DNA from 3 places in the Marinobacter sp. bablab_jr008 genome. Region 3 is predicted to be linked to each of the others. Evidence: predicted binding sites of a transcription regulator. Region 3 holds the regulator's gene; each other region holds the start of a gene.
The links. The regulator sigma-54, encoded in region 3, starts transcription at its own class of promoters, with help from an activator protein. The targets are predictions, from matches to a motif close to ANTGGCATNNANNTTGCTNT.
Positions count from the first base shown of each region.

Region 1: a site for sigma-54 is predicted at 4,000-4,019, ahead of JIF53_RS02015 (TorF family putative porin). Genes of this name have one in related genera too.
Region 2: a site for sigma-54 is predicted at 4,798-4,817, ahead of JIF53_RS02645 (PEP-CTERM sorting domain-containing protein). Genes of this name have one in related genera too.

Region 1 covers NZ_JACDWW010000032.1:42,438-50,431, forward strand. The annotation lists gene JIF53_RS02005 (TonB-dependent receptor family protein) at 142-2,283, shown strand; gene JIF53_RS02010 (OprO/OprP family phosphate-selective porin) at 2,694-3,779, opposite strand; gene JIF53_RS02015 (TorF family putative porin) at 4,060-4,788, shown strand; gene JIF53_RS02020 (TolC family protein) at 5,075-6,376, shown strand; gene JIF53_RS02025 (efflux RND transporter periplasmic adaptor subunit) at 6,426-7,610, shown strand; gene JIF53_RS02030 (efflux RND transporter permease subunit) at 7,625-7,994, shown strand, end outside.
Region 2 covers NZ_JACDWW010000037.1:111,872-119,865, forward strand. The annotation lists gene JIF53_RS02620 (AraC family transcriptional regulator) at 1-169, opposite strand, end outside; gene JIF53_RS02625 (NAD(P)H-binding protein) at 285-1,103, shown strand; gene JIF53_RS02630 (response regulator transcription factor) at 1,255-1,956, shown strand; gene JIF53_RS02635 (sensor histidine kinase) at 1,959-3,425, shown strand; gene msrB (peptide-methionine (R)-S-oxide reductase MsrB) at 3,522-4,715, shown strand; gene JIF53_RS02645 (PEP-CTERM sorting domain-containing protein) at 4,867-5,553, shown strand; gene JIF53_RS02650 (efflux RND transporter periplasmic adaptor subunit) at 5,615-6,823, opposite strand; gene JIF53_RS02655 (ABC transporter permease) at 6,851-7,994, opposite strand, start outside.
Region 3 covers NZ_JACDWW010000059.1:107,149-115,142, forward strand. The annotation lists gene JIF53_RS09095 (KdsC family phosphatase) at 1-545, shown strand, start outside; gene lptC (LPS export ABC transporter periplasmic protein LptC) at 542-1,141, shown strand; gene lptA (lipopolysaccharide transport periplasmic protein LptA) at 1,125-1,691, shown strand; gene lptB (LPS export ABC transporter ATP-binding protein) at 1,669-2,394, shown strand; gene JIF53_RS09115 (RNA polymerase factor sigma-54) at 2,583-4,112, shown strand; gene hpf (ribosome hibernation promoting factor) at 4,186-4,494, shown strand; gene ptsN (PTS IIA-like nitrogen regulatory protein PtsN) at 4,583-5,053, shown strand; gene rapZ (RNase adapter RapZ) at 5,108-5,992, shown strand; gene JIF53_RS09135 (HPr family phosphocarrier protein) at 5,999-6,268, shown strand; gene mgtE (magnesium transporter) at 6,360-7,721, shown strand; gene yjgA (ribosome biogenesis factor YjgA) at 7,739-7,994, shown strand, end outside.

The DNA.
Region 1 (7,994 bases), on a different contig from region 3:
CGGTTTTCAGCCTGTTGACACGTTTCGACCCATAAGAATTGGCTATTGACTTAATAGCTACAAAACCATAAAGTTTCGAAATGTAATGCTAATCATTATCACCTGCATCCGGCAAATTCAATGATAACGGAGAACAACCGTATGTTTAGACCTTCCCAACTATCACTGGCTGTGGCGATCAGCCTGGCCCCAGCCATGGGCTCTGCCGCTGGCGATGACCAGCCCCAGACCCTTGAAGCCCTGGAAATCATTGGCGATGCGTCTGCAGCCCAAACTCTGCCGGGGTCAGGCTATGTAGTTGGCGATCAGCAGTTGAAAACCGAGGTTGAGGCCGACATCAACCAGGTATTGAAAACCGTCCCGGGCGTGTATGTACGGGAAGAGGAAGGTCAGGGCCTGCGCCCTAACATTGGCATTCGCGGTGCCACCGCCGAGCGCAGCAGCAACGTCACACTGATGGAAGATGGCGTTCTGATCGCCCCGGCGCCCTACTCCAATCCGGCCGCCTATTATTTCCCGACGTTCAAGCGCATGTCCTCGCTGGAAGTACTCAAGGGTGCCCCGCTGCTGCGCTATGGTCCGCAAACCACCGGCGGCGTGATCAACCTGATTTCCACACCCATTCCCGACGAGCAGAAGGGCTACGTCGAAGCCGTCACCAACGAGCGCGGCTCCACCGACGTTCATGCAACCTATGGCGACACGAACGGTGACTGGGGTTACCTGTTTGAAACGGTCCAGCGCTCAGCGCAAGGCTTCAAGGACATTGACCGAAGTAACCGCAACAGTGGCTTCGACATCAGTGATTATGTCGGCAAGCTACGCTGGCAGGGTGATCGCCAGAGCGTGACCGCCAAGCTGCAGTATTCCGAGGAAACCTCCAACTCGACCTATGTCGGACTGACGGATGCGGACTTCAACCAGGACCCCAACCGGCGCTACGGGCTTTCCAGTCCCGACCAGATGGATAATACTCACTCCGGTGTCAGCCTGACTCATCAGTTCGAGTGGAGCGACAATGTAAGCAGCACCACAACCCTCTATCGCAACGACTTCAAACGCAATTGGTACAAGCTCAGTGGCGCCGGAAACATCATCGACCAGGCAAACGCCGGTGACGCCAATGCCCAGGGTATTCTCGACGGTACCGTTGACACCAGCGGCCTGAATTACAAGAACAACGCCAGAGAGTACGTCTCCCAGGGCGTGCAGACAAACTTCGATGTAAACATTGGCAACCACGAATTCGACTTCGGCGCCCGCGCCCACGAAGATGAAATGGATCGCTTCCAGCCGGTGGATGTGTACGACCAGGTCAATGGCTCCCTGGTGTTCCAGAACAGCGTGGCCCCAACGGGCAGCAACAACCGCTTCGAGACCGGCGAAGCCCTGAGCTTCTGGGCACTCGACAAATGGCAGGCGACGGACAAGCTCAGCATTAATCTGGCCCTGCGCTACGAAGATGTGCAGACCAGTCGCACCCAATACGCGGATCCCGGCCGCACAACCATCGACAGCACCCGCGCCAATGACAGCGCTGAACTCCTGCCCGGCGCTTCCTTTACCTACGACCTGACCCAAAGCTGGCAGGTTCTGGGCGGTGTGCACCGGGGTTTCTCCCCTCTCGGAGGTGGTGCCAGGGCAAACGAAGATCCGGAAACCAGCAAGAACTGGGAGGCCGGCCTCCGGTACTTTGGCAATGCGTTCTTCGCGGAAATGATCGGCTTCTACAGCGACTTCTCCAACAAGGCCGAAAACTGTTCCGTGGGCTCGCCGTGCAGCAATGGCGCCACCTCTGGCAGCTTTGTAACCGGCGAGGCTGAAATTTCCGGTGTTGAGTTCCAGCTCCAGACCGGCACCCGGGCAGGCGAGTTCTACCTTCCGGTCAGCCTTACCTACACCTTTACCCAGGCGGAAATCAGCAAGGACAATGCCGCTTCGGGCCTGAAAAAAGGCGAGCAGCTCAAGGACGTACCTGAAAACCAGATGAGCTTCCGGACAGGCATGGAACACCCGAGTGGCTGGGACAACTACCTTGTGGCCACCTACGTCGATGAGATGTGTGTCAGCGCGGGATGCAACAACACCGCCACGAAACTGGACGAGACCGAGTCCCTGTTCCTGGTCGATTTCATCAGCCGCTACGCACTGACCGCCAGTGCCGATGTCTTCCTGAAAGTGGACAACCTGTTCGATGAACAGCAAATTGTCTCACGTTTGCCCGATGGCGCCAGGCCAAACATGCCACGTACCGCTTCGCTGGGGATCAGCGTTAATTTCTGATCAACAACCCAAGGCCAACTGATCGGCGGCGAGTTCGCCTTTGCATTCCCTCTCTGTCATAGCCCCGGTTTCCAGCCGGGGTTTTCTGGCTATGAGAGACCTAACAACCTAATCCCGACAGACTGCCAGACGACTCCACGTGCGCGTCGGTGCGCCCCTTTTTCAGGAATTGATTATTGCCAGATAGCTATGTACCCAGAAACTTCAGATGAACTCTATTCAGAGCGGGGCAGACAAAAAAATGGGCAGATGAATATCTGCCCTAAAAACCTGAGTACTTCATTAACTCGCAAGAACTATATCAAGCTAAACTGAACTCTAACTGAATTTTCCGATTGTTTTTGATCGCAATGTTTCCCGTACCAGTGCCCTATCAAGTGGTGAGCTCAACCAAGCCCCCTCCCATGCGTTCAAAATGCATATTGCAACCTTGCACGCACTTCATCTCCGCTAGCGCCATTGGCTTCTTCCCCATCCATATAGCTCACGCCAAGTCGGACATTACTGTTGGCATAATAGTTGAGCCCCAGTGTCGTTTGCTCGCCGTCAGTTGTGGCCAGCCCCACATCACTGTATTTTCCGTCACCATCCTCAAAGCGGGCAACAACTTCCCAGGCTCCTTTGGGCGATGACGGTTTCACTCGCTTGAATGCTCCAGCTTTGTAAGGACGGCTTTCGCCGGTGATGATCCAGCCAAGCTGTACGTAATAGCCATCAACATCCACCTGGCCTTCCTCGGAATCGAAATATTCGGCCTGGGCATGGAAGGGCCCGGAAGCGCCGGCCAATTCCAGATTAAACGTATCGACCTCATCGGCCTGAACGTCGGCGTCACGCGTGGTATAGCCCGCGCCAAGATGAACAACAGCATTATTCGTTTGAACGGGTGCAAATGTGCCCCGCGCGGTTACTGCCGTGTTATTGAAGTCGTCGCTGCCATCGCCGTCTGCCTCGAAATAGCCGATACCGTAGGTCCAGTTGCTGCCCTTGCCGCTGAGCTGGATGCCACCGCTGCGACCGGGGGCATAACGCTCGGTCATGGCAGATCGCTCAAGCGCTGAGATGTCTTTCGAACTCGTTAATTCTTCCAGGCCGAATGGCTCTTTCTGTTTACCGATAGTCACGGTTGCAGCTGAGCCAAATCCCATGTAACGAATGTACAGGTCTTCAGCAGTACCGCCGTCGGCGCCATCACTTTCAGCGACGTTGAACTGGGTCTTGTACGCCCAGTCGCCAAAGTGGCCCTTGGCGTAGAGGCGTGCCCGGCGCACATCGAAATCGGTAGTGTCAACACCGTTGTCGTCAGACTGCGTGGCGTCGTAATCCCACTGAATGCGCCCGCCGAGCTGAAAAGACGCAGAGTTATCCGACACTTTCACTTTGATACCGCTGTCGGTATCGATCACAAGGTCTTCGCCGCTGGTCGTAACGTTTCCGGCCTGTGCAGCAGAAGCGGCAGAAATCGCCAAAGCCAAGCCCAAATATTTCTTGCTCATGATCTGTCTCACCTTTTTCGGTTTGCTTGTGTGTGTTGAAGCGCGATTAAAGTCTATTTGGCAAAGATTACAGAATGGTTACAGAGAATGCATCAAAACAGGGCGCTGGTCCGGGCCGGTGACAGGTTCTGGGGCGCTAGGTGTTGCGGTCGTTTTTCGGGGGCAAGCTCAGAATGTGCCGATTTGTCTCTATAACTATGATAAAAAAGAATAAATAAGATGTGGCAAGACTTTTGCTTATCATATTTGGAGCAATGAAACCCAACCGAAGGTATCCATTATGAAGAAGCAGTTTTTCACCAAATCCGGATTTATCAGTATCACTTTGCTTGCAGCACTTCAGGCTGCGCCCGCCATTGTTAGCGCTGACGTCAGCTCAAATGTGAGCGCCAGCAGCAACTATCTGTTCCGGGGCGTCACCCAGACAGACGGGGCTGCGGCTGTCCAGGGAGGGTTGGATTATGAGCATGCGTCGGGCTTCTACGCCGGTGGCTGGGGTTCCAATGTCGATTTTGGTGACGGCACCAGCTATGAGCTTGATCTTTATGCCGGATTCTCCGGCTCTGTGGAAGAACTGGGTTATGACGTTGGGTACATTTATTATGCGTATCCTGACGCGCCGGACTCCATTGATTTCGGCGAACTTTACGGCGAGATCAGCTATGGCATTGCTGCTGTAGGCCTGGCCTACACGATCAACAGCGACACCAGTGGTGATGGGGTGTTCGTGCAAGGAGATGCCTATTACTACGCCTCTGTTGGGGTGCCTCTGCAGGACAGCTACAGTGCCGGTGTGACGCTTGGCTATTATGACTTCGCCGATGACGGCAAGGCTTCTGTCGGTGAGGCAAGTTATTCACACGTCGCCGCCAACGTTACAAAGGATGCGGGAAACTTCGGTTCCTTCAGTGTTAACGTGGAGTACGCGGACATTGAGTCAACCGACGCGCTTGGCTCTGTCAACTCGGATGATCCGAAGTTCTGGCTGGGTTGGAGCAGGAGTTTCTGATCGGCCAAGTGATCACAAGCAATTCAGATCCAGAATAAAAAGCCGGCCCAAATGACGGGCCGGTTTTTATTTATCATGCAAGAACCCACCATCGTGCGCCTGCCTTGACGCCCGGTGACTCGACATCCTCGCCCTTACCTCTGCCCCCCCCCTGCCGCCAAAGCTCATTTCTTATCCGGTGCCTGAATTTCAAACTGTATTAAAGGTTTGTCTGTAAGGTCGTTCCAGATTCCCACGCAAAAATGCTGACTCACTGACCTCAGTCAAACAGCCAGGATGATACTGAATGAACAAACGATTGTTGTTGTGCGCGATGATAGTTCCGGGAGCCTTGGCCGTCTCTCCTATGGTGTCGGCCCAGGCAAAAGAGAGTGTGTCGCTGAAAGAATATCAGCAGGCCAAAGCCAGCCAGGCTGTTTCCCTGAACCAGGCCATGGTGATGGCTTTCGAGAATAGCCCGGTATTGGCTTTGAGGCGGGCCGCGGTCTCGATACAGCAGGGACAGCTTGATCATGCCAGCCGCTGGGCGCCGAGCAATCCAGAGTTTGAGTTGGGGGCCCGTCAGGCCCCGGATCAGGCCGACGAGTCCCTGGAATATGGGGTGAGGGTTACTCAGGAGATCTGGATGGGTAATCGCGGCGACCTTGGGCAGTCGCGTGCCCGGAGTAATCTCACGTCCCGGCAACAGGAGCTTGAATACCTGAAGGTAGCCACCAAGGCGCGGGTGCGGGCCGCCTATTTCCGGATACTGCTGGCTCAGAAAGAGTTGGAAACCGCAACCCGTGCCGTTGAACTTATGCAACGCACCAAAGACCTGGTTGAAATGTCCGTAAAACAGGGTAAACAAACCCGGATTGATCTCAATACCGCAGTCATTGGGCTTGCCAGGGCCCGGAATCAAAAAGCCTCGGCGGAACAAAAGCTCGAGCAATCAAAAATTGACCTTACCGAAGTGCTCGGGGTGTCCCCCTCCGATGCCGTTGGGGTGACCGGCGAGCTTGATGTGACGCTCGAAGACCTGCCTCCGACCAGCCAGCTTGTCGAGATGGCACAGAGTCAGAGAGCGGACCTGAAAGCGGCGGCCGCCAGAATTGCAGCGGATGAATCTGGCCTTGAAGTTGCGAAAAGCCTGACGATTCCAAATCTGAAAGTCTTCGGATTTTATGATCGTGAGGAAGGCTCCAACCTTTTCGGTGCAGGGGTGTCGATGCCTTTGACCGTTTTCCATGATTATTCCGGTGAGCAGAGACAAGCTGCTGCGCGGCTGAAAACCTCCGAGCTTGAGGCAGAGGCCTTGCGCCTGGCTACAGAGCGTCAGGTTGTGTCGGCTGTGGCCCGGTATAAATCCACCGCCGTTCGGCTGCGCCAGATGAACGAGTCGATCCTGGAGCGTTCAGAGGAAACATTACAACTGATGCAGAAAGCATTTCGGGCGGGCAAGGTCGGTGCCTCGGATGTTCTGGCAGCACAGGACAATCTCCTGTCGGTAAGGCAGGAATACGTTCAGGCGCAGAATGATTATATCGATGCCGTCCGGGCGCTGGAGATAAGCACAGGAGGTGCTCTGTCGATGTCAGCCGGTTCCTGAGGGTACGAAATTCAAAACTGACCGTTCTTTAAATAGCGAGGGTGAATGAATGATTCGCAATCTGAAGATATTTTTAATAGTTGCCAGCATTCTGAGCCTGCAGCAAGCATACGCTGCCGGAGAAGCTGGAGGTGACCAACACGGTGAAGAAAGCGTCGAGCATGCCGGAGAGGAGAACCAGTCCCGCCAGATCCATCTGACGCCGGAGCAGACAGAGTTATTGTCCATTGAGACGGTGACGGCTGCCAAGGGGCGCGCTGGCGCAATTGTTACGGCACCTGCCGAGATTCAGTATGTGCCGGATCGCGTGGCCGAGGTTGGTCCGCTGTTGGAAGGAAAGTTGACGGGGTTGGTGGTTGACCTGGGGGATTACGTCAAGAAAGGGCAGCTATTGGCAACCTTGAACAGTGTGGAGTTGGCCCGGATTCGCTCCCGGTTGATCTCGCTGGAGGCCCGTAAAGAAGCAGCCGAGTCAGACTACAATCGCGAAAGACAATTGCAGGACCAAGGTATTTCCAGCGAGGAAGAATTTCTTGATGCCAAGGCGATCTACCTTGCCACAAAAGCGGAGTACGATTCCGTGCGGGAACAACTGGCGGTATACGGTAGTGAGTCGCCAGGTGACAGTGGGGGGCTGGCGCAATACGCGCTTCGCTCACCCATTGAGGGGCGTGTCGAACAGATGCCTGTCCGGCTGGGTCAGACGTTAAGTCCATCGGATACGCCTTTCATCGTGGCAGACACCTCGGTTTTGTGGGCCATTCTTCAGGTGTCGGAATCCGATATTGACCAGATTTCAACGGGAGACGAGGTTCAGATTGCCTCCAGGGATTCAGGTTCTGACCGGTTTCACAGTGGGCAGGTATCCTGGGTGTCGAGCATGCTGGATGGAAAGACCCGCACCATCCCCGTTCGCGTTGTACTGAAGTCTCCCAGGGGCGACCTTCGCCCGAATACCTATACCACCGCCAGAATCATGACGGAAGCGGAGGCATCACTGCCGCTGGTTCCGGATGATGCGGTTCAAACCATTAGCGGTGAATCTGTTGTGTTTGTTCCGGGCGATGAGAAAGGGGCTTACAAGGCTGTTCCCGTCACGCTTGGCAAGGAAGCAAACGGCTTGATTGAGATCAAGTCCGGGATCAGCGCGGGCACGGAAGTGGTTTCAGTAGGCGCTTTTGATCTGATGTCGGCCATTACCGCCAGTGGCCGTAGCGCCGCTCACGGACACTAAAACCCGGGGGGAACATGGTTAACGCAATTGTGAATTATGCGCTGAACAACCGTCTGATGACGATTGTTTTTGCTATCGCCGTGATCGTTGCCGGGGTATTTTCATTTCAAAAACTGCCGGTGGACGCATTTCCCGACGCGACGCCTACCATGGTTCAGGTTTTTACTGCCAGTCCTGGTCTGTCGCCGGTGGATATTGAAACGCTGATTTCCTATCCCATTGAAATCAGCATGTACGGCATCCCCAAGTTGCAGAAGGTTCAGAGCACGTCGATTTTCGGGCTTTCCCGGGTGACCATCTATTTCGAAGATGGCACCGATATATACTTCGCCAGGCGGCTGGTAAACGAACGGCTTTCAGAAGCCAAGCGCCAGATCCCGGAGG
Region 2 (7,994 bases), on a different contig from region 3:
GGGTGACGATGTGAAACATCATTTTGCCCCCGAGCGGCGGCATCTCCATGCCCCACGGGCTAATCAGTTCGGCAGTCGCGTAGACGGTACCGTCCATACGAAGTGAACACAGCGTCTCGCCGAGTGGATCGGAGGTTGTCGGCATGCGCCGCTCAAGTTCAGGGATCATTGTTTCTCACGGGTTTTGGACGATCTGCAAAGTATAGTAGATAGAAAAGCATTAAGCATCAGTTTTTGTCCTCGTAAACTGGAACCTTCAGTGATCGTTTAACGAGGACCAAACCATGACATCAGAAGTCGTCGCTGTTGTTGGCGCCACCGGTAAGTCCGGTTCCAGGGTATTGGCAAAACTGGGTGAGATGGGGCTGGAGGCGCGCGGCCTGTCACGCTCTTCCCCTATCCCCTTCGATTGGGCAGACCGCAGTACCTGGGCCGCGGCACTTCAGGGAGTGCGTGCTGCCTACGTTACGTATTTCCCGGATCTCGCGGTGCCGGCGGCGGAAACGGATGTGCGTGCCTTTGTGGCGGAAGCTAAACAGCAGGGTGTGGCGCACCTGGTGTTGATGTCGGGGCGTGGAGAGGCCGGCGCACGGCGGGCAGAACAGGTACTGGAAAGCAGCGGGTTGGACTGGAACGTGGTTCGCGCCAGCTGGTTTATGCAGAACTTCAGTGAAAGCTTTATGCTGCAGGGCCTGCAGGCGGGTGAGCTGGTGCTCCCCAGGCCCAACGCCAGAGAACCATTCATCGATGTGGATGACCTGGCCAGTGTGGCGGTAGCGTCGCTGACCAATCCCGCATTGAAAAACCAGGTATTGGAAGTTACCGGTCCGGAGCTGCTCTCGTTCGAGGAGTGTGTGCATGCGATTGCTGCGGCCACTGGCCGTGAGATCCGGTTTACGCCGTTACCGGTGGAGGCCTATCTGGATGGCGCCAGGGCGCTGGGTATGGCAGACGACATGGCGTGGCTGATCAACGAACTGTTTGTGAACATTCTTGATGGCCGCAATGAAAGCACCACTCAAACGGTTGAAGAAGTGCTGGGGCGGCCTGCGCGCCGGTTCAGAGACTATGTCACTGACGTTGTGCCTACGGGGGTGTGGTGATTGGGTGATCGCTTGCTTGAGGTTCGATATTGTCTGTGTCCGGAGTTTATGAAGAAGTTTATGGTTTTGTGAACTTTCCACGATAGACTCAGAGGACTGACGATAATACTGGATTGACAGCCAGTGTTGACCGAAAGGAGCCCTCAGCTGCATGCCGCGCACGGTATTGATAATCGAAGACAATCCCGGTATCGGCGAACTGGTCCGCATGCAGGTATCCGACCTGGGCATGACAGCGGTTCTTCGGGACCGGGGCGACAGCGGCCTGGCGCGTTTCCGGGACGGTGGTATTGACCTGGTGATTCTGGACCTCATGCTTCCGGGCCTGGATGGCCTGGCGGTGTGCCGGGAAATACGCTCCAGTGCGGGTTATGTGCCGGTGCTCATGCTGACCGCCAAGAGCACCGAGCTGGACAGGGTGCTGGGGCTGGAAATGGGGGCGGATGACTACCTCACCAAGCCTTTCAGCGTGGCGGAACTGTCCGCTCGCATCAAAGCTCTGTTCCGGCGGGTGGACGCGCTCTCCCGGAAGAACTCACCCGAAGACGACGTGGCGGAGATCGAGGCGGACGGGCTGCGGATTGATCCGGTTCGACGCCGGGTCTTCCTGGAGTGCCGCGAGCTCGATCTGACCGCCCGTGAGTTCGATCTTCTGTGGCACTTTGCTTCCCATCGTGGCCGGGTTTTCAGCCGGGCCCAATTGCTGGATGCCGTCTGGGGGTACAATCACGACGGCTACGAGCACACCGTAAACACCCATATCAACCGCCTGCGTAACAAGATTGAGCCCGATCCGGCCCAACCGCGTTACGTTCAGACGGTCTGGGGGGTGGGCTATCGGTTTATGGATTAACCATGGGCCTTTCCGTGCTTCGAACCCTGTATGCGAGGCTGGCCATTGGTCTGTTCCTGCTGCTGTTGGTGGTGGGCGGGCTATTTACTTTGCTGAGTCTGGCCTCGGTCAGGGAGTATTCGGCTGCCGTTAACCAGCAACTGAACCGGAATCTGGCGCAGAATCTGGTTTCTGACCGAAACCTGGTCACCGATGGCCAGTTGAATCGGGATGCCCTGAAGCAGCTGTTCGAGCTGTATATGACGATCAATCCCAGCCTTGAGATTTACCTGTTGGATACCGATGGGGCCATTCTTGCCTATTCCGCCGATCCGGACCGAATCAAGCGCAATCGGGTATCCCTCGGACCAATCCAGACACTGCTCGAAAACCCGGACGCCTATCCTCTGCCGGGGGACGACCCTCGTAGTCACGATCGGCAAAAAGTGTTCTCTGTAACCCCTGTTCCCTCGGCAATCGACCCTGCCGGCTACCTTTATGTGGTTCTGAGGGGCGAAGAATTCGACCTCGCGGAGAGCATGGTTCACAGCAACCGGTTGTTGCAGATGGGCGCAGGCGCCCTGGCGGTGAGCCTGCTCGTGGGGCTCCTGGCCGGGTTGGTATTCTTCCGAATGTTAACGCGGCGGCTGTCCCGGCTGACTGAACGGGTGGAGTCGTTTGAAAGGGAATTGTCCTCTGAGCAGAGTCCTCCACTGGTCGAGAAGGGCGACGACATTGATTACCTGGCCTCTCGGTTTGATCTCATGGCGCGCCGCATTGTGGCGCAGCTGGATCTCCTGAAGCACAAAGACGCCCAGCGTCGACAGCTGGTTGCTCAGGTGTCTCACGATCTTCGAACACCGCTGGCGTCCATTCAGGGCTACCTGGAAGCGCTGCGGATGAAGCATGAGACCCTGGAAGCCGAGGAGCGAGGCCGGTTCCTGGCGGTGGCCCTGTCAGAAACACACCGGTTGGGCAGGCAGGTTGAGGAGTTGTTCGAACTGGCCGCCCTGGATGCCCGTGAAAAACAGCCGGATATCGAGCCGTTTGTCATGGCTGAGTTGCTCTACGACGTCGTTCAGAAGCATAGGCCTGCGGCAGAACGAGCTGGTGTTGAGCTCACCATTTCGGCGACAGAGACCGAGAGCGTGCTGGCGGATATCGCGATGACAGAGCGGGTTCTGGACAATCTCATCAGCAATGCCATCGACCATTCTCCGCGGAATACAAGAGTCATACTCACGATGTCAGTACGGGATGGTGGAGCAGAGATCACTGTTGCTGATGGTGGGCCTGGCATCCGCAAAGAAGACCTTGGCCAGGTGTTTGACCCCTTCTACCAGGCCGCCGGAGCCGAACGCACCGGCCATGCAGGCCTGGGACTTGCGATCGCCCAGCGCTTGGTCGTCCTGCAGCAAGGCAGGCTCTCAGCGCACAATGCGAACGGTGCTGTCTTTACCCTCTGGCTACCGTTAGCTTCCTCCAGCTAGCTTTCCGCTGCGTTATAGATTTGTGATAGTTGCTGAACGTTTTTGTGAATTCAGATCGCTAGGCTGTGATTATGGATTCAAGCGAGGAGAAGTGTCATGAAACGAAAAGTTATAGGCCTGTTTTCCGCCCTGGCGCTGGTTTCCGCCGCCGGTCTTTTTGCGGCACAGGTGGCAGCAGAGCGAGTGGATAGTGCAGGTAATGCCTATGCACCGGATGATCCGGATCTGGCCGTGGCGACCTTTGCTGGCGGCTGTTTCTGGTGCGTGGAAGCCGGCTACGAAAAGATTCCTGGTGTTGTCGAGGCAGTGTCTGGCTACGCTGGTGGAGAAGAAAAAAGTCCGACCTATAAACAGGTCTCTTCCGGGCGTACAGGCCACACTGAAGCCGTCCAGGTATATTACGACCCGGACAAAATAACCTATGAGGGCTTGCTGGCCGGCCTCTGGCGAATGATGAATCCGACCGACCTGGAGGGCCAGTTCGTTGACCGTGGTCGGCAGTACCGGCCCACCATTTTTTACCACAACGAGGAGCAGAAGCGCTTCGCAGAGGCGGCAAAGCAGGCACTGGAGGCTTCCGGCGTCTATGACAAGCCGGTGGTGATCCCCATTGAGCCGCTCAAGAGATTCTATCCGGCGGAGGAATACCACCAGGACTACTACAAGAAGAATCCGGTCCGCTACAAGTTCTATACCTTCAATTCGGGGCGTTATCAGTTTATTGAAGAGGTCTATGGCGAGGATTATGAGCTGGACTTCTCGCGCTATCAGCCCAATAACGGAGTCAATGACTCGATGCCTGCGGAGGCCGATCCGACAGAAGCGGCGGCAAGTGGGGGTTTTAACCCCGAACGTTTTCAGAAACCGGATGACAAGACTCTTCGGCAGCGTTTGACGGAAATGCAGTATGAGGTCACGCAGGAGGATGGTACTGAACCCGCCTTCAACAATACCTACTGGGACAACACCAGGGCGGGGCTTTATGTGGATGTCGTTTCCGGTGAGCCGCTGTTCTCCTCACGGGATAAGTACAAGTCCGGCACCGGCTGGCCGAGCTTCACTCGCCCGATTACGCCAGAGGCAGTGGTAGAACGTGAGGACAAGTCGTTTTTCATGACCCGGACGGAGATTCGCAGTGCCCATGCTGATTCTCATCTGGGCCATGTCTTTGACGATGGTCCGGCGCCGACGGGATTGCGCTATTGTATGAATTCCGCAGCCATGAAGTTCATCCCGCTGGAGCAAATGGAAGCCGCGGGGTATGGCAAATGGATCGACGCTGTCGAGTAAGATTGCGCGATAATAGCGTCGGAATAATTTACATAACTGGCTTTCTGTTCTAATAAAGGTGTTTTATATCAATAAGATATAAATAGGCACGCTATGTGCTTCCTTGCTGGCAACGTCATTATCTCTGGAAGAACCAAATAAGGAAGTACAGATGAACAAGTTGGGCAAAGCGCTTTCTGTTGTTGTAGTGTCCGGGCTCGCTAGCGTTGCCAACGCGGGTGTTATTGAAACCGTATCTGGCTGGAATGGCTCCAGCGAAATAGCCGCCTTCGGTGAATCTAACAGTGCTACGTACGGACAAACCTTCAAGGTGGGCGGTTCTGAAACCCAGCTGGATAGCTGGACGTTCTTCCTGAACGACAGAGTGAACCCCGATTACGTGGACTTTGCTTTCTATGTAATGGACTGGGATGCTGCCACCACCCGCGCGACCGGCTCCGTGCTTTTCCAGAGTGCCGCTGTGTCCTCAACCAACAACGGTGGTCTTGATGGTATGGAAGAGTTTACCTTCAACACCGGCGGGTTGAATCTTGTCGGGGGTAACGACTACATCGCGTTTATCAGTTCGACCGGCTTGTTCGATGGCCAGACTGGTACCGCCTATGCAGGCTCCCTGCGTGACGAGTCTGCCTATCTGGACGGTGGCTTTTTCTGGCAGAACAACGGCAATAGTGCCGGTACCTGGGATACCCAGAGCTGGAGTTCCGGGTCGAACTACGGCGACCTGGCGTTTTCAGCCTCCTTCTCGTCCGCCGCGAAAGTGCCTGAGCCAGCCAGCCTTCTTTTGCTCGGCCTTGGTCTGGCTGGGCTGGGCTTCTCGCGCAGAACGAAAGCCTGATCCCATTGAAGACGGACGCCGGCACACTATGTGCCGGCTTCGTTCCATTCAGGGGGTTGCGTTAACGCACCCGGACCTGATCGCCGTCTTCCAGGCCACGGCCGGGGTGCCGGACCACCCGAACGCCCTCCTGCAGTCCCTGCGTTACCTGGGTCATTAAACCGTTGGATGGTCCTGTCGTGACTGTCTGGTGTCTAGCCGTTTCGCTCTCAACCATGAAAACCGCAGAAGCGCCGTTGTATTCGAAGATAGCTGAGGTGGGTACCTGCAAGGTGTCTTCGCTTTGCCACAGGATAAAGTCAGCGTCCACCCGGTAGCCGTCTCCCAGCTGTCGCCACTGCTCCCGTGGGCTGACCATATCGGCAATAACCTGAACCCGTTGTTCTTCCACGCCCAGAGCGGATACATCCTCAAACCCGATAGGCTCGATACGACGAACCGTTGCTTCCAGTACCGGCCCGCCCCAGCCACTCAGTCGCACGCCAAGGCCGGGTTCCAGTTTGACGGCATCAAAACTCAAGACCTCGACCACCACTTCCAGAGCGCCAGGGTCTCCGACCTCCAGTATCGGCTCGCCGGCCTGGATGACGCCCTCGCTCTGGCGAACCAGAGCCAGAACCGCGCCGTTAACCGGAGAGCGCACGGCGACCCGCTCGGCAGGTTTCTGACCATTGGAGGACGCGGTTGAAATCTGCAGCCGGGTTTGAGCGGCGGCCAGTTCATGGGCGGCCACCTCTTCATCAAAGCGGGCGGAACGCAGGATTGCCTGTGCCCGGGCTGCCGTGGATTTCGCCTGTTGTAACTGTTCGGTGGAGACAAAGCGGGATTCTTCCAGAGCGAGCAGGCGCTGGTATTCATTCTGAGCGAACTCAGCATCAGCCTCCGCCGCCTGAACCTTTTGCTGGATGGATTGAAGTGCTGCCTGGGCGGCGGCTGCCCGAGCCTCGGCTTCGGCGCGGGTCCGGGCGTCCAGGATGCTGGCGGGCGTCGGGTCCACAAACGTCAGTAGCTCCCCGGGAATCACCGCGTCGCCTACGTCCAGCTGAACCCGGTGAATATAGCCGGCCACAGGGGAGGAAATCAGATAGCGATCTTTGACCCGGGTTTTGCCCTCTTCAAGAATGGTCACTTCCATGGGGCCGCGCTCGACGGGGGCAAGGTCAACCCAAACGGGCTCTGGCCGCAGGATAAGCGCGAAGACGATGGCGGCTACTGAGGCCATCAAAAGCCAGAAGGCCCATTTTCCTTTTGAGATGCGTTGTGTCGCCATGTTGGGTCCCATGTGAGTGTGTGTGCATTATTCCCGGGTTTTCAGAACCGCGACAAGGTCCAGTTTACGAAGTCGCCACCAGGTGATGAAGCCGGAAATCAATGCCGACAAAATGACCACGTTGGCCGCCAATGCCAGGGTTTGGCCGGTCAGGACCAGGGGAACGCGATAGAGTTCGGTCTGCATCGCGGTAACCACAAAACTTGCCAATCCAAAACCAACCGCCCAACCCAGAGGAATTCCCAGTAACAGCAGTATGGCCAGTTCTCCGAGCAGAATGTGGGCGACTTCGTTGTGGCTGTACCCCAGTACTCTCAAGCTCGCCAGGTCTCGCCCTCGTTCGGCCAGGGAAATCCGCGCGGTATTGTAGATCACACCAAAAGCGATAATGCCGCCGAGCAGGCTGATGATGAAGGTGTAGGTCAGGAAGGTGCGCGCGAGAGTCTCGAAGAAGCTGTCGAGCATTGCCTGTCGCAGATTGGTGGCCATCACTCCCGGCGTATCCCGGAGTTCCTGGTAGACGGTGTTGGTTTGCTCCGGCGCCAGATTCATCAGCATCTGGTTCACTCTCGGGCCTTCACGCAGCGCCTTGTTCATGGCGGTCAGATTCATGTAGGCGCCCACACCGAGGAACTCGCTGGTAACGCCAGCCACCGTGAGGTCCAGTTCCGGGCGTCGGCCTTCCAGCACTCGCACCCGAACTGTGTCTCCGGTCTCAACATTCAGGGCCTTGGCCAGAAAGTCGGTTACCAACAGGCCGGCAGAAGGAATGGCCACGTTCTCCAGATCCTGGTTAACCACAAATTGCAGTTTGGCGTCCCGGGGCAAGCCGGTGAGCACCGTGCGCCATCTGCGGTGTTCGTTAACCAGCTCTACGGTAACGGCCCGGCGTCCTTCGACGTAACGCACACCGGATTGGCGCGCCATTCCGTAAAGTGCGGTCGGGTTGACCGGGTCGGTGAGTGTGGCGGTCAGGTCCTGCTTCTGCACCCGGGCGAATTGGGTGTGCACCATCAGCGAAACAGAGCTGAACTGAAAATTGCCCACCACCACGATGGCCGTGGCCATGGCAATGCCAAATACCGAGAGGGCGGTTCGGCCTGGCTTGCGGGCGAGCTGCCTGACGATCATGCGTGAAGGCTGATGAAAGCGCACCCAGCCCAGCAGCCGT
Region 3 (7,994 bases):
AAACCCACTGGGACGCAGCCCTGAAGGCCAAGGCATCGGGCATTCGCCTGATCGCCCTGGATGTGGACGGCATCATGAGCGATGGTCGCCTCTATTTCAGTGCCAGCGGCGACGAACTCAAGGCCTTCAACATTCTTGACGGCCTGGGCCTGAAACAGCTGATGCAGGCAGGCATCACCGTGGCGGTGATTACCGGACGACGTTCTCCCCTCACGGAAAAGCGAATGTCGGATCTGGGCATCCCGCATCTGATGCAGGGTCGCGAAGACAAGAAGGTCGCATTGCTGGAACTGATCCGGGATATGAACCTTGAGCCGGAGCAGATTGCCTACATGGGCGACGACCTGCCCGACCTGCCCGCGCTGCGTTTTGCCGGCCTTGGCATCACGGTACCCAACGGCTACTGGCTGGTTCAGCAACACGCCGACTACTGTACCCGCAGCCACGGTGGACAGGGCGCTGTGCGCGAGGCCTGCGATCTCCTGCTCTGGGCTCAAGGGCACCTGGACACCACTCTTGCTCCCTATCTGGACGAGCCAGCATGATCACCGAGCGGCTTTTCGGCGATCGTGGCAAACGGCGGGTTACAACCCTGGCCCTGGCCGTCACCGTAACAGCAACCGTTTTTTTGCTGTGGCAAAGCGACGAGCCTGTCAGCTCACGGAATGCCGCCAGCGACCTGCGGGGGCCCGCAGAACCCGACGGCTTTGTGGTGGGCGGCCAGTACCGTGCATGGGATGAGCAAGGCAACCTCCAGATTGATCTCACAAGCCCCAGAATTGAACAGTTTGAAGAAACCGGCACGGCTCATCTGGACACGCCGAGAGCCCGGCTTTTCAGTGAGGGCAGCCCCGAACCTTGGCTCATCGAGTCCAATGAAGGTAGCCTTCAGCAGAACAATGAAAAGCTGGAACTTACGGGGAACGTCCGGTTGACCCGACAGTCCGAAGGCCGCGAAGCCGTTCTCGAAACCGAGGCACTGACCCTGGACAACAGCAACGGCACCGTCTACACAGACCATCCGGTGTCCATCACCGAGCCTTTCGGCGTCACCCGCTCCACCGGCATGAAAGCCTGGATCGACGAACGCATTCTCGAACTCAACTCCCGGGTAGAGGGACAATATGAAACCGTCAGGTAAACGATCTTTCTGCCGGCCAGTGATTCTGGCCATGGCATTGCTGGCCGGCCCTGTATCGGCATTCAATCTGGATTCAGACATCCCCATCAAGGTCAGTGCCGATTCTGCCCGCCTGGACGATAGCGCCGGTACGGCCGTTTACACCGGCGCTGTCGAACTGATCCAGGGCGAAACCCGGCTGGAAGCGGATCGGGTGGTACTTTACCGGAACCAACAAGGTGTCAGCCGGATTGAAGCCGCCGGCAACCCCGCCCATTACCGGCAACCTGGCCAGGAAGGCGAAGGCATGACCGATGCCAAGGCCCTGAACATCACCTGGTCTGGCGATGAAAACCTGGTCATTTTTGAAAGACAGGCCGTCATCGAACAGGGTGGCAACGTATTCCGGGGCGATGTCATCCACTACGACACCGTTCGCCGCGTTGTTACTGCGGAAGGCGGCACGCCATCCGACGGCGGCTCCGGCCGGGTGGAAATGGTGATTCAGCCTCGTAATTCAGCTCAATCCAGTGACGGGAAAGGTTCGGATGGCAGTTCTCAGGGCCAGTAATCTGGCAAAAAGCTACAAGCAGAAAAAAGTGGTGCTGGACGTTTCTCTGGAAATTCGCTCCGGCGAGATTGTCGGCCTGCTCGGCCCCAACGGCGCCGGCAAGACCACCTGCTTCTACATGATCGTGGGCCTGGTGCCTGCGGATCACGGCCGGATCACCATCGACACCCAGGACATCACCCCGCTGCCGATGCATGGCCGCGCCCGCAAGGGCATCGGCTACCTGCCCCAGGAAGCCTCCGTGTTCCGCAAACTGACCGTACGGGACAACATCATGGCCATCCTCGAAACCCGCAAAGGCATGAGCCGGGCGGAACGGGACGCCAAGCTGGAAGAGTTGCTGGAAGAGTTCCACATTACTCACATCCGGGACAGCGTGGGTATGGCACTATCCGGCGGCGAACGCCGCAGGGTTGAAATCGCCCGGGCGCTGGCCATGGAGCCTGCCTTTATTCTGCTGGACGAGCCCTTCGCGGGCGTAGACCCCATCTCAGTGAGTGACATCAAGCACATCATCCGGCACCTTCGGGACAAGGGCATCGGGGTCTTGATCACCGACCACAACGTTCGGGAAACCCTCGACATCTGCGAGAATGCCTACATCGTTTCCGGAGGCCACATCATTGCCTCCGGCAATGCCGAAGCCATTCTGGCAAACCAGCAGGTGAAAGAAGTATATCTGGGCGACGAGTTCCGGCTCTGACCTGATAAAACAGGGTTTATCCGAGGCCTGATTGTTTTGATGATCTGTAGCAAGTAAACTCGGCAAAAAACTTGCTTATACTGTCTACAGACAATGGCAAGTAACCAGCGTACAACATTTTTTTCGGCCTGTGCGCCGGCAAAGCAACAACCGGGATGCCCACGAGTTATGGATCTTGAGCCATGGTTATGAAAGCCTCATTACAGCTTAAGCTGGGCCAGAGTCTGACCATGACGCCCCAGCTGCAGCAGGCTATACGCCTGCTGCAGCTTTCTACCCTCGATCTCCAGCAGGAAATCCAGCAGGCGCTGGAATCAAACCCCATGCTGGAAACCTCCGAGGACGATGAGCACGCTGAAGGCGACGAACGCGAAGAGCACGAGCACAGCGAAGCTTCCGGCTCTGAGACCACCCAGGACGACAGCCACCAGGACGCGAGCCCGGACTGGGACGAAACCGAGAACGGCCCAGACTGGTCGTCCGAGAACGATATTCCGGACAACATTCCTGATGATCTGCCGGTTGATACCGCCTGGGATGACATCTACCAGTCTGCCCCGGCTCCGGCCAGCAAGGGCGAAGACGAGCACGAATCGGATTTCGAGACTCGTAATTCGCCCACCGAAACCCTGCAGGATCACCTCGAGTGGCAGCTGAACCTGACGCCCCTGAGCGAGCGGGATCAGGCCATTGCCCACGCGCTGCTGGATGCCGTGGATGAGCGCGGCTACCTGACGTCTGACATCGAGGACATTCACGCAGGGCTGCTGGACGAATCCGAAGAAGATCCGCTGGAACTGGACGAAGTGGAAGCGGTACTCCACCGCCTGCAACACTTCGACCCGCCCGGCGTGTTCGCTCGGGATCTCCAGGAATGCCTGCTGATTCAGCTCAACCAGCTGCCACCGGATACCCCCTGGCTGCGCCAGGCGAGACTGGTGGTTACCCAGTTCCTGCATCTGCTTGGCAACCGGGACTACGCACAGCTGTTGCGCCGCAGCCGGCTCAAGGAAGACCAGCTGAAACAGGTACTGGCCCTGATCACCAGCCTGAACCCTCGCCCTGGCGATGTCGTGGACCGGGCCGAACCGGATTACGTTATCCCGGACGTCATCGTACGCAAACACGAAGGCCGCTGGCGGGTTGAACTCAACCCGGAAATCGCTCCGCGTATCCGGGTGAATGCCAGCTACGCGTCACTGATCCGCCGGGCTGACAGCAGTGCCGATAACACCTACCTGCGCGACCAGCTGCAAGAAGCGAAATGGTTTATCAAGAGCCTGCAAAGCCGGAATGAAACCCTGCTGAAAGTGGCCACCCGCATCGTTGAACACCAGCAAGGGTTCCTCGATCAGGGCGAAGAAGCCATGAAGCCTCTGATCCTGTCTGACATTGCCCAGGCGGTGGAAATGCACGAGTCCACGATTTCCCGGGTTACCACCCAGAAGTACATGCACACGCCCCGCGGTATTTTTGAGCTGAAGTACTTTTTCTCCAGCCACGTCAGCACCGCCGAGGGCGGCGAATGCTCGTCTACAGCCATCCGGGCGATGATCAAGAAGCTGATTGCCGAGGAAACCCCGAAAAAGCCATTGAGCGATAGCAAAATTGCAGCCATGCTAGGGGAACAGGGAATCAACGTGGCGCGGCGTACCGTGGCCAAATACCGGGAGGCCATGCATATTCCTCCCTCGAACGAACGAAAACGCCTGGTTTAAACTTTCGCCGGTGCAAGATGCACTGGCACGCAAGCCGGCAAGCACGCCGGCAGTATGACAACAGGAGACGCCTATGCAACTCAACATTTCAGGCCATCACGTAGAACTGACTCCCGCTCTGAAGGATTACGTCAACACCAAGTTCGAGAAGCTGGAGCGTCACTTCGACCACATCAGTAACTGCCAGGTCACACTGGAGGTCGAGAAGGTGCGCCAGATGGCGGAAGCCACGCTGCACGTGATTGGTGGTGAGATTCACGCAAAGGCAGAAAATGAGGACATGTACGCCGCAATCGACGCTCTGGTCGACAAGCTGGACCGTCAGATCCTCAAGCACAAGGAAAAGAACGTAGACCGGATGCACGGTAACGGCGGTCGCTGAAGCGCGAACCTTACCGGGTGTTTCATGAAACGAGCTGCGGCGGGGCTAACCGGCCGCAGCCTTTTTTTTACGGACATGCAGTCGATCCATGAGCGAGCCATCCCTGACCATCGACAATATTCTTGCCCCTGAACTGACCCTGTGTAAGGTGCCGGCCTCAAGCAAGAAACGTGTGCTGGAGTTCATCGCTGAACGGATTCACTTTCAGGATGAAATCCTCAGCGACACCCAGATCTTCAACAATCTGGTCTCCCGCGAACGGCTGGGTAGCACCGGTATCGGCGAGGGTATTGCCATCCCCCACTGCCGACTGGAAGGCCTGGACCGGGTCATCGGCGTGCTGATGACTCTGGAGGAGCCGGTAGACTTTGATGCTATCGATAACCAGCCGGTAGATCTGGTGTTTGCACTGATCGTCCCCAAAGAAGCCACCAGTGAACACCTGGAGTTACTGAGCCAGCTGGCGGAGCGCTTCAATGACAGCACCTTCTGCGCCCGGCTGCGCCAGTGTGAAGATGCCGCGAGCCTTTACCAGCGTATGGCGGAGAGTAATCACTGAGATCAGCCTGATATCTGGACAGGCTGCCAGGCAGATTGAAGGAGAAACAGTCCCATGAAGCTGATTATCGTCAGTGGCCGATCCGGTTCCGGCAAGAGTACGGCTCTGCATGTGCTGGAAGACCTGGGATTCTACTGCATCGACAACCTGCCCATTGGTTTGCTGTTCCCGCTGACCCGGGAGGCGGCCACCCAGGAAGCACCGGGCCGGCTGAAGAAAATGGCCGTCAGTATTGATGCCCGTAATCTTTCTGCCGAGCTGGCCAATTTTGAAACCATCTACCAGCAACTGAAGCAGACCGGTGTCGAGCTTGAAATCATTTTCCTGGATGCCGACGAGCAGTCACTGCTGCAGCGCTTTCACGCAACCCGCCGCAAGCATCCGCTGAGCGATGACAAGACGTCTCTGCGGGAGGCAATCACCAACGAAAAGCAATTACTGGAACCCCTGTCAAAGCTGGCCGATCTTTACGTCAACACGACCGGGCTCTCCATGTATGAGCTACGCGACATGATCAAGCAGCGCGTGGCCGGCCGCAAGGATCAGGAACTGGCACTGCTGTTCCAGTCCTTTGGCTTCAAACATGGCGTGCCGGTGGATTCAGACTACGTCTTCGACGTCCGCTGCCTGCCCAATCCATACTGGGACACCAGCCTGCGCAAGCACACCGGCGTTGATCAGCCGGTCATCGAATTTCTTGAACGGGAACCGCTGACACGTCAGATGGTGGATGACGTCACGGGCTTCCTGAATACCTGGCTGCCCTCGTTTGCCGACAGCAATCGTAGCTACATGACCATTTCCATCGGTTGCACCGGTGGCCAGCACCGCTCCGTTTATGTGTGTGAGCAGCTCGGACGCTATTTCCGCGACAATTACCGCAATGTGCAGGTGCGCCACACCGAACTGCCACACCTTCAAGCCCGGGGAGAAATCTGAGCGCCTATGATTTGCCGCCCCATCACCATCATCAACAAACTCGGCCTGCATGCGCGGGCCACGGCGAAGCTTGTGGCCACCGCATCAGACTTTGACAGCAAGGTGCGAATCCGCGGCAAAGGCCGGGACGTAGACGCCAAGAACATCATGCAGGTGATGATGCTGGCCGCCAGCCAGGGCACCGAAGTGGAACTGGTTGCCGATGGCCCGGACGAACAGGATGCCATCGACGCGCTGGCTGCCCTGATCAACGATTATTTTGGTGAAGGGGAATAACCTCCGGTTTCGTCATTCACCTACAATCCTTTCTCACGTGTGCCACCTAACTCCGCTATAATGCAAAGGTTTTCTGATCGCAGGTGGTTCAATGACCGACATTCTGGAAAAAAGCCAGGCCCGCCAACGCCTTCGCTCACTCAGTGAAGCGCTGGACAGTGGTGCCCTCAAGCAGGTGGCCCGCATTCTGAATGGCGGTCTGAGCCCCAGCGATATTGCTCACCTTCTGGAATCCTCGCCACCACGCCAACGGGCCCTGCTCTGGAACCTGGTCGACAAGCAGCTGGAAGGGGAAGTCCTCCAGTACCTTGGCGACGATATTCGTAGCTACTTCCTGAGCCAGCTGAACGCGCAGGAGCTGGCGGACATTCTGGAAGATTTCGAGTCGGATGACCTGGCCGACTTGCTTCAGCAATTGCCGGACACGGTGATCCAGGAAGTCCTGGACACCATGGACGAGCAAGACCGTCAGCGGGTCGAGGAAGTCCTCGCTTACCCGGAGGACACTGCCGGCGGCCTGATGAACACCGATACCATCACGGTACGGCCGGACATCAGCATCGACGTTGTGTTGCGCTACCTGCGCCGTCACCGCAGCCTGCCCCCGATGACCGACAGCCTGATTGTGGTCAGCCGTCGGGACGAGTTTATCGGCATGCTGCCCATTACCCGGATGCTGGTATCCAATCCCGCGGCTACCGTTCGGGAAGTGATGGACACGGACATTGAACCCATTCCCGTGTCCCTGTCCGACACCAAGGTCGCCACTCTGTTCGAACGCTACGACCTGATTTCTGCCCCTGTGGTGGATGAGACCAACAAGCTGCTGGGCCGGATCACCATCGATGACGTGGTCGACGTTATCCGTGAGGACGCAGACCATTCCCTGATGAGTATGGCTGGTCTGGATGAAGACGAGGACACCTTTGCCCCGGTGATGAAGACCACCCGCCGGCGCGCGGTCTGGCTGGGCATCAATCTGATCACGGCCTTTACCGCATCGGCCGTGATTGGACTGTTTGAAGACACTATTGCCAAAGTCGTTGCACTGGCCGTACTGATGCCAATTGTGGCCAGCATGGGCGGCATTGCCGGTAGCCAGACTCTGACCCTGGTGATCCGGGGCATGGCCGTTGGCCAGATCAGCGGTGCCAACGTGGGCTGGCTGCTGAACCGTGAGTTTCTGTCCGGGGTACTGAACGGCCTGCTGTGGGCGGTGGTGGTTGCCACCGCCGCGGTGGTCTGGTTCCAGGACTGGCTGATTGGTGCCATCATCGCGGCGGCACTGGTTATTAACCTGGTGGCGGCGGCGCTGGTGGGCACCGTCTTGCCGCTGTTCCTGAAATCCCGGAACATTGACCCGGCCCTGGCCGGCAGTGTGATACTCACCACCGTAACCGACGTTGTCGGCTTCATGGCCTTCCTGGGACTGGCCACCATTTTCTATGCCTGAGCAACCTGTGACCTACCATGACTGACCAATTTGACGACGAATTCCAGGACGACCTTGGCCCCAGCAAATCGCAGCTGAAGCGCGAAATGCACGCGCTTCAGGATCTGGGCAAACGCATGCTCGACCTTAACGACGAACAGCTGGCCACGCTGAGCATCAGCGAGACCCTGAAAGCGGCGATCATTGAATCACGCCGGATTCCCCAGCGTGAGGCCCGCCGGCGACACTTGCAGTACATTGGGAAGGTGTTGCGCCAGGAGGACGACCCCGAAG